One region of the Streptomyces sp. NPDC007095 genome, then DNA from elsewhere that is predicted to be linked to it. Evidence: riboswitches for the same ligand, from Rfam matches in the RefSeq annotation. Region 1 holds a riboswitch; the other holds the start of a gene.
The links. A riboswitch is a leader RNA that binds a small molecule or an ion and turns the genes downstream of it on or off. The one in region 1 is predicted to bind cobalamin.
Positions count from the first base shown of each region.

Region 2: another riboswitch for cobalamin. It lies ahead of ABZ656_RS09685 (cobalamin biosynthesis protein); the one in region 1 lies ahead of ABZ656_RS45550 (prenyltransferase/squalene oxidase repeat-containing protein).

Region 1 covers NZ_JBEYFS010000213.1:7,986-11,523, reverse strand. The annotation lists gene ABZ656_RS45565 (PP2C family protein-serine/threonine phosphatase) at 1-148, shown strand, start outside; gene ABZ656_RS45560 (serine hydrolase domain-containing protein) at 230-1,420, shown strand; gene ABZ656_RS45555 (phosphotransferase) at 1,414-2,082, opposite strand; cobalamin riboswitch at 2,131-2,260, shown strand; gene ABZ656_RS45550 (prenyltransferase/squalene oxidase repeat-containing protein) at 2,372-3,538, shown strand, end outside.
Region 2 covers NZ_JBEYFS010000020.1:6,452-9,989, reverse strand. The annotation lists gene ABZ656_RS09700 (lysozyme) at 1-454, shown strand, start outside; gene ABZ656_RS09695 (inorganic phosphate transporter) at 667-1,911, shown strand; gene ABZ656_RS09690 (hypothetical protein) at 1,924-2,148, shown strand; cobalamin riboswitch at 2,260-2,402, shown strand; gene ABZ656_RS09685 (cobalamin biosynthesis protein) at 2,502-3,473, shown strand; gene ABZ656_RS09680 (cobyric acid synthase) at 3,470-3,538, shown strand, end outside.

The sequences.
Region 1 (3,538 bases):
GCTCGCCCTGCGCGAGCCGCTGCCCGACGAGGCTCTGCGGTCCCTGCACGCCCGCCTGCTCGCCCACACCGGCACCGCCCTCGCCGACGATCTCGCCCTGGTGCTGTGCCAGCCCACGGAGGCGACGGTTCCGGCGCCCGTGCCGTGACCGATGATTCCGCGACGCGACGGGAGTCGTAGATACCGAAGCACCCCCCAGAAAGGCCAACCGATGCCGAAGCCGAAGCCGATGCCGAACCCGTTGCCGAAGCCGGACCCGAACCCGAGGTCGGCGAGCGGCCTGCACGACCTCCTGAAGGCGTACGTCGACGAGGGCAAGGTGCCGGGAGCCGTGGGCCTGGTGGCCCGCGGCGACACGGTCGAGGTCCGGGCCGTCGGCACCGTCGACGTCGAGGGCAGCGCCCCGATGGCCAGGGACTCGATCTTCCGTATCGCCTCGATCAGCAAGCCGATCACCGCGGCGGCGGTGATGATGCTGATCGAGGACGGGCAGATCGCGTCGGACGATCCGGTCGACACCTGGCTCCCGGAGCTGGCGAAGCCGATGGTCGTACGGACCCCGTCGAGTCCGGTCGAGGACGTGGTCCCGGCCGCCCGTCCCCTCACCGTCGCCGACCTGCTCTCCTCCCGGGCGGGCTGGGGCTTCCCGTCCGACTTCACGCTGCCGCAGGTCCAGGCGCTGTTCGAGGTCCAGAAGGACGGCCGCGAACCGCAGGGCTTCCCGGCGCCGGACGCGTGGCTGGCGGACCTGTCCCGGATCCCGCTGCTGTACCAGCCGGGCGAGGCCTGGCTGTACGGCACCTGCTCCGACCTCCAGGGCGTGCTGGTCTCCCGGGTCACGGGCCGTTCACTGCCGGAGTTCCTGGCCGAGCGGGTCTTCGAGCCGCTCGGCATGACCGACACGGCGTTCGAGGTACCGGCCGCCAAGCGCGACCGCTTCACCAGCTCCTACCGCACCGCGCCCGACGGCCAGGGTCTCGAACTGGCCGACTCGCCCGACGGTCAGTGGAGCCGCGTGCCGCCGTTCCCCTCCGGCGGGGGTGGACTCGTCTCGACCGCCGACGACTGGCTGGCCTTCGCCCGGCTGCTCCTCGCGGGCGGCACCGCGGCCGGGGGCCGCCGGCTCCTCTCCCGCGCCTCGGTACGGCAGATGACCACCAACCACCTCACCCGCCCGCAGCGCGAGATCGGCGCGCTCTTCATGGAAGGCCAGGGCTGGGGTTACGGCGCCCAGGTCGACATCGCGCCCACCGACCCCTGGAACGTCCCGGGCCGCTACGGCTGGACCGGCGGCACCGGCACCACCGGCCACCTCGTCCCCGCCACCGGCACCGTCACCCTGCTCCTCACCCAGGTGGCCATGGAGAACCCGACGCCGACCCCGCTGATGCGCGACTTCTGGCGCCGCACCGCTCAGTGAAGCAGCGTCCGGATCAACTCCTCGGCATCCCCGAGGAGTTGGACCTCATGTGCGCTCATGGTCGGATTGGCGGCCCGCCGCACCCGCGCCTGCGCAAGCCCTTCCCGCGTCACCCGGTCCGCGTTCCCGTCGAGCATCGCGACCAGCGTCTCGCGGGCCGGCTCCGCGTGGACCTCAGCGCCGACGGCGACCTGCGCGAGGATCACGGCGGACATGCCCCAGTCCAGACCGGGCGGCCCGTCCTCGGCGTTGGACCAGTCGATGACCTTCGGGCCGTCCGGGGTGAGCATCACGTTGTCCGGGTGCAGATCCAGGTGCAGTACGCGGACGCCCACGTCACCGGAACCCCGACCGGGCACGGCGTGCAACGCGCGCAGCAGTCCGGCAAGCACGCCACCACCCTCCCGCGCGCCGATCTCCCCCGCCTCGAACGCCGCCAGCATGGTCGGCCCCGAAAGCCGCTCCATCACCATCTCGGTCCGGCTCGCCGCCCGCACGGCCGGCGTCGGATATCCGTGCTCCCGCACGTACTCCATCACCGCCGCCTCGGCCGCCGCGTCCCCCCACCCGTCCCGATCCCGCCGCACCACCCAGCCCCGCTCCCCCTCCACCTCGAAGACATCCGCCGAACGCCCCGAACCGATCAGTCTCCCCGTCCGCATGGCTCCGAACCTATCCGCCGCCACAGCCGCTCCTCAGGCGATTCCTACGGGCCGGTACAGTAAGCAGGTCGTCATCACACCCGTACGCGGAGAAGCCGGTGCAATTCCGGCGCTGACCCGCAACCGTGAGCCACCCACAGGCGTGGCAAGCCGGATCGCCTCGTCCGGGACGTGACCGGCTCGTGCCACCGGCAGCCCGCCGGTGGCCGGCACCGTCGAGGGATACGGGGCCGGAGCCGCTCGGGGCCAAGCCTGCGCCCGGTGCTGCCCGGCTTCCGCAGGGAGAGTCATGCTTGTTCGCCGCAGCGCCGCGGTACTGGCCGCCACCGTAGTGATCGGTACGGCCCTGGCCCCGGCCGCCGTGGCCGAGGGCGCCTCGCCTTCGCCTGCCCCGGCGATACCCTCCGGCCTCTACGGCACCACCGACCCCACCTACGACGGTGTCTGGCGGCAGTCCCTCGCGCTGCTCGCCCAGCACACCGTCGGTGTGAAGCCCGCGGCGAAGGCCGTCGACTGGCTGGCCGGGCAGCAGTGCGCGAACGGGGCGTTCGCGGCGTACCGCGCCGACGCGTCGGCGAAGTGCGACGCCAAGACGATGGTCGACACCAACAGCACCTCGGCGGCCGTGCAGGCCCTCGCCGCGCTCGGCGGCCACGGCGGCGAGACGGACAAGGCCGTCGCATGGCTGAAGTCCGTACAGAACAAGGACGGCGGCTGGGGCTACACCGCGGGCGGCGCGAGCGACGCGAACTCCACGTCCGTGGTGATCGGGGCGCTGGCGGGGGTGGGCTTGAAGCCGAGCGATGTCTCCAAGGGCGGCAAGTCGCCGTACGACGCCCTCGCGAAGCTGTCGATCCCGTGCGGCGGGGCCGACGGGGGCGCGTTCGCCTACCAGCCGGACAAGAAGGGCAAGCTCGCGGCCAACGCGGACGCGACGGCGGCGGCCGTGGTCGGAGCCCTGGGCAGGGGCCTCGCCGGTGAACCCCTGAAGCCCGTGGCCGACCCCCTCTCCTGCGGGACCGCCGACAGCGCCGGGCAGGCGGCCCGGAACGGCGCCGCGTACCTCGTCAAGGCGCTCGCCAAGGACCAGCACCTCACGTCGACGATGCCCGGCGCCAAGGACCAGCCGGACTACGGCAACACGGCGGACGCGGTCGTCGCGCTCGCCACCGCCGGGCACGGCGACAAGGCGGCCGACGCGATGCGCTGGCTGGAGGCCCACTCCGCGCAGTGGGCCGAGCAGAGCGGACCCGCCGCGTACGCGCAACTCGTCCTCGCCGCCGACGCGGCGACGTTCGACCCGCGCGACTTCGGCGGCCGGGACCTCGTCAAGCAGCTCAACGCCACCGGCCCCGCGCCCGCGTCCCTCCCGGCCGAGCCCACGGCCTCCTCCTCCGCGTCCGCCGCGGAAGCCACGAAGAAGGACGACAGCGGCGTCAGCGTCTGGTGGATCATC
Region 2 (3,538 bases), on a different contig from region 1:
CTTCGCGGTGCCGGACAAGTCGTCCGGCGCCACCCAGGCCGCGTACTTCGTGCGCAACGGCGGTGCCTGGCGCGCGGACGGCTGGACGCTGCCGCCCGCGCTCGACATGGAGTACAACCCGTATGACAAGAAGCACAAGTGCTACGGCCTGAGCAAGGCCAGGATCGTGAGCTGGATCCAGGCGTTCAGCGACGAACTCGAACGGGAGACCGGCCGCCGTCCGGTCATCTACACGACCACCCACTGGTGGAACACCTGCACCGGCGGCAGCGGCACCTTCGCCGCGAACCACGCCCTGTGGCTCGCCCGCTACGACTCCGCGGACACGGGCGCGTTGCCGGCCGGCTGGTCGACGTGGACGTTCTGGCAGTACGACAACAGCGGCACGCTCCCGGGTGACCAGAATCTCTTCAACGGATCAATGACCCGGCTCAAGCAGTTCGCCACCGGCTAGAAGCCCTCGAACAACCCCCGCCGGAACCGGAGATTCCGCCTCCGTTCGAACAACTGGTAAGCCATCGGGCCGCCCCTCCCGCACACTGGTCATCACAAGCGGAGGGGCGGTCCACCGTTTGAGACACCCCAGCGCCCGCCCCAGTTCACCTTCCGTTCACTCAGGTTGCCTACGGTCCACCTGCCACTGACGCCAAACAGAAGCCTGGGTAAATGGAACACATCACGCTCCTCCTCGGAATCGTGATCGTCACCGCTCTCGTGTTCGATTTCACGAACGGTTTCCACGACACTGCCAACGCGATGGCGACCACCATCTCGACCGGCGCTCTGAAGCCCAAGACGGCGGTGGCCATGTCCGCCGTGCTGAACCTGGTCGGCGCGTTCCTCTCCGTGGAGGTCGCCAAGACGATCTCCGGCGGGATCATCAACGAAGAGGGCATACGCGTCCAAGTGATCTTCGCGGCGCTCGTCGGCGCCATCCTCTGGAATCTGCTGACCTGGCTTCTGGGTCTGCCCTCCAGTTCCTCCCACGCACTGTTCGGCGGCCTGATCGGCGCCGCGGTCATGTCGGCCGGCTGGTCGTCGGTGAACGGCTCGACCGTCGTCACCAAGGTGCTGATCCCCGCGGTCGCCGCGCCCATCGTGGCCGGACTCGCCGCGATGCTGGCCACCCGGCTGACGTACCGGATCGGCAACCGCGCCGACGAGAAGGCGACCGCCAAGGGCTACCGCGCCGGCCAGATCGCCTCCGCCGGCCTGGTCTCCCTGGCGCACGGCACGAACGACGCCCAGAAGACGATGGGCATCATCACCCTCGCGCTGGTCACCGGCGGCGTCATCGCCCCGGGCTCGAACCCCCCGCTGTGGGTCATCGTCTCGGCCGGTACGGCCATCGCGCTCGGCACCTACCTGGGCGGCTGGCGCATCATCCGCACCATGGGCAAGGGCCTCACGGACCTCGCGCCGCCGCAGGGCTTCGCCGCCCAGACCAGCGCCGCGACGGCCATCCTGGCCTCCTCGCACATCGGCTTCTCCCTCTCCACCACCCAGGTCTGCTCCGGCGCAGTGATGGGCTCGGGCATCGGCCGCAAGGGCGGCGTGGTCCGCTGGTCGACCGCGACCCGGATGTTCGTCGCCTGGGGCCTGACCCTGCCGGCCGCCGGTCTGGCCGGCGCCTCCGCCGAGTTCCTGACCAAGCAGGGCACGTGGGGCATCGTCCTCACCGGCGCGCTGCTCGTCGCCGGCGCCGGCACCATCTGGAAGCTCTCCCGCCGCCAGCCGGTCACCGTCGACAACGTCAACGACGTCGACGCCGAGCCCGCGGGCGTCGTCACCGCCGCGATCGCCGCCGTCACCCCGCCGCCCGCGGGCCCCGTCACCGGCGACCTGTCCGGCGACCTGAAGACCACCATCCCGTCCCCGGACGCGGAGCCCACCCGCCCGGCCACGGTGTAAGGACAGAACAGCATGCACATCGACTGGGCAGCCCTCGGCTCCGTCTTCGGAGTCAGCCTCGTGACCACCGTCGGCCTCGTCGGCCTCTTCACCCTCGGCATCGTCGGCCTCTCCAAGCGCGAGTCCGCGTCCGCCCAGGGCGGCTCCGCGACCCTCGCGGTCACCGGCGCGTACGTCTGCTTCGCGGCGTGCGCCGCGGCGGTGGCGTACGGCATCTTCCTGATCGTCGGCAAGTAACCCAAAACGGGCACCACTTCGAGTGGGGTGCGGGACGGATCACCGTCCCGCACCCCACCTGTATGTGGGCCTTCGCACACTCTCCCCGCGCAGGTCAACAGCAAGTTGACGGGTCTTCCAACCCGTGGTGGACTGCCGGAGCCAAGTACGGCGACAGAAGAGGAAGCCGGTGTGAATCCGGCGCGGTCCCGCCACTGTGACCGGGGAAGGAACTCCCCGGGAGCCAGGAACTCTCCCCGCCGGTCTCGTCGAACCAGGGCGTGGACACCCTGAGTGAGGACATAACGCCATGCGCGGCTGCCCAAGTGCCCTGCGAGCGACGGTTCCACCCGACCTGACGGTCGGCTGACCCCGTGCGTGCCGATCGCGTCTTCGCGTACGGCGCCGCCGCCGGACTCCTCGGTGACCTGCTGCTCGGCGATCCCCGCCGGGGGCATCCGGTCGCCGCGTTCGGGCGGAGCGCGGGCACCGTGGAGCGGGTGCTGTGGCGGGACCACCGCGGGTGGGGCGCGCTGCACACCGCCGTGTGTGTGGGCGGTGCCGCCGGACTCGCCGCCGTCGCTTCCCGTGCCGTACGCCCCTCACGTGCCGCGTCCGTCGTGCTGACGGCCGCCGCCACCTGGGCCGTCGTCGGGGGCACCACGCTCGGGCGGGAGGCCCGGGCGATCGGTGGCGCCCTCGCGGACGGGGAGATCGAGACGGCCCGGGAGCGGCTGCCGCATCTGTGCGGGCGCGATCCCCAGGCCCTCGACGCCGACGGCATCGCGCGCGCCGTCGTCGAGTCCGTCGCCGAGAACACCTCCGACGCCGTGGTGGGCGCCCTGGTGTGGGGGGCCGTGGGCGGAGTCCCGGGGCTCGTGGGCTTTCGGGCCGTCAACACCCTTGACGCGATGGTCGGTCACAGGTCGCCCAGGTACCGGCGGTACGGGTGGGCCTCGGCTCGGCTCGACGACGTCGCCGGGTGGCCGGGGGCTCGTCTCACCGCCGTGCTCGCCGCCCTCGCGGGTGACAGTCCACGAGGGGCCGTACGGGCCTGGCGCGCCGACGCCGTCAAGCATCCGAGCCCCAACGCCGGGCCCGTGGAGGCCTCGTTCGCGGGGGCGCTCGGAGTGCGTCTGGGCGGCACCCTCTCCTACGGGGGCCGCGTCGAGCACCGGCCCGAACTCAACGGCGCCGGGCGCGCCGTACACGTCGACGACATCGAACGGGCCGTACGGCTGTCACGGCGTGTCGGCTGGCTCGCCCTCGGCGTGAGTGCCGGCGGGCGGCTGCTCGTACAGAGGCTGCTCGTACAGAGGCTGCTCAGGAAGGGGCGTACGTCATGAGCGGCGGGCTGCTCGTCGCCGGGACCACCTCCGACGCCGGCAAAAGCGTCGTGACCGCCGGGATC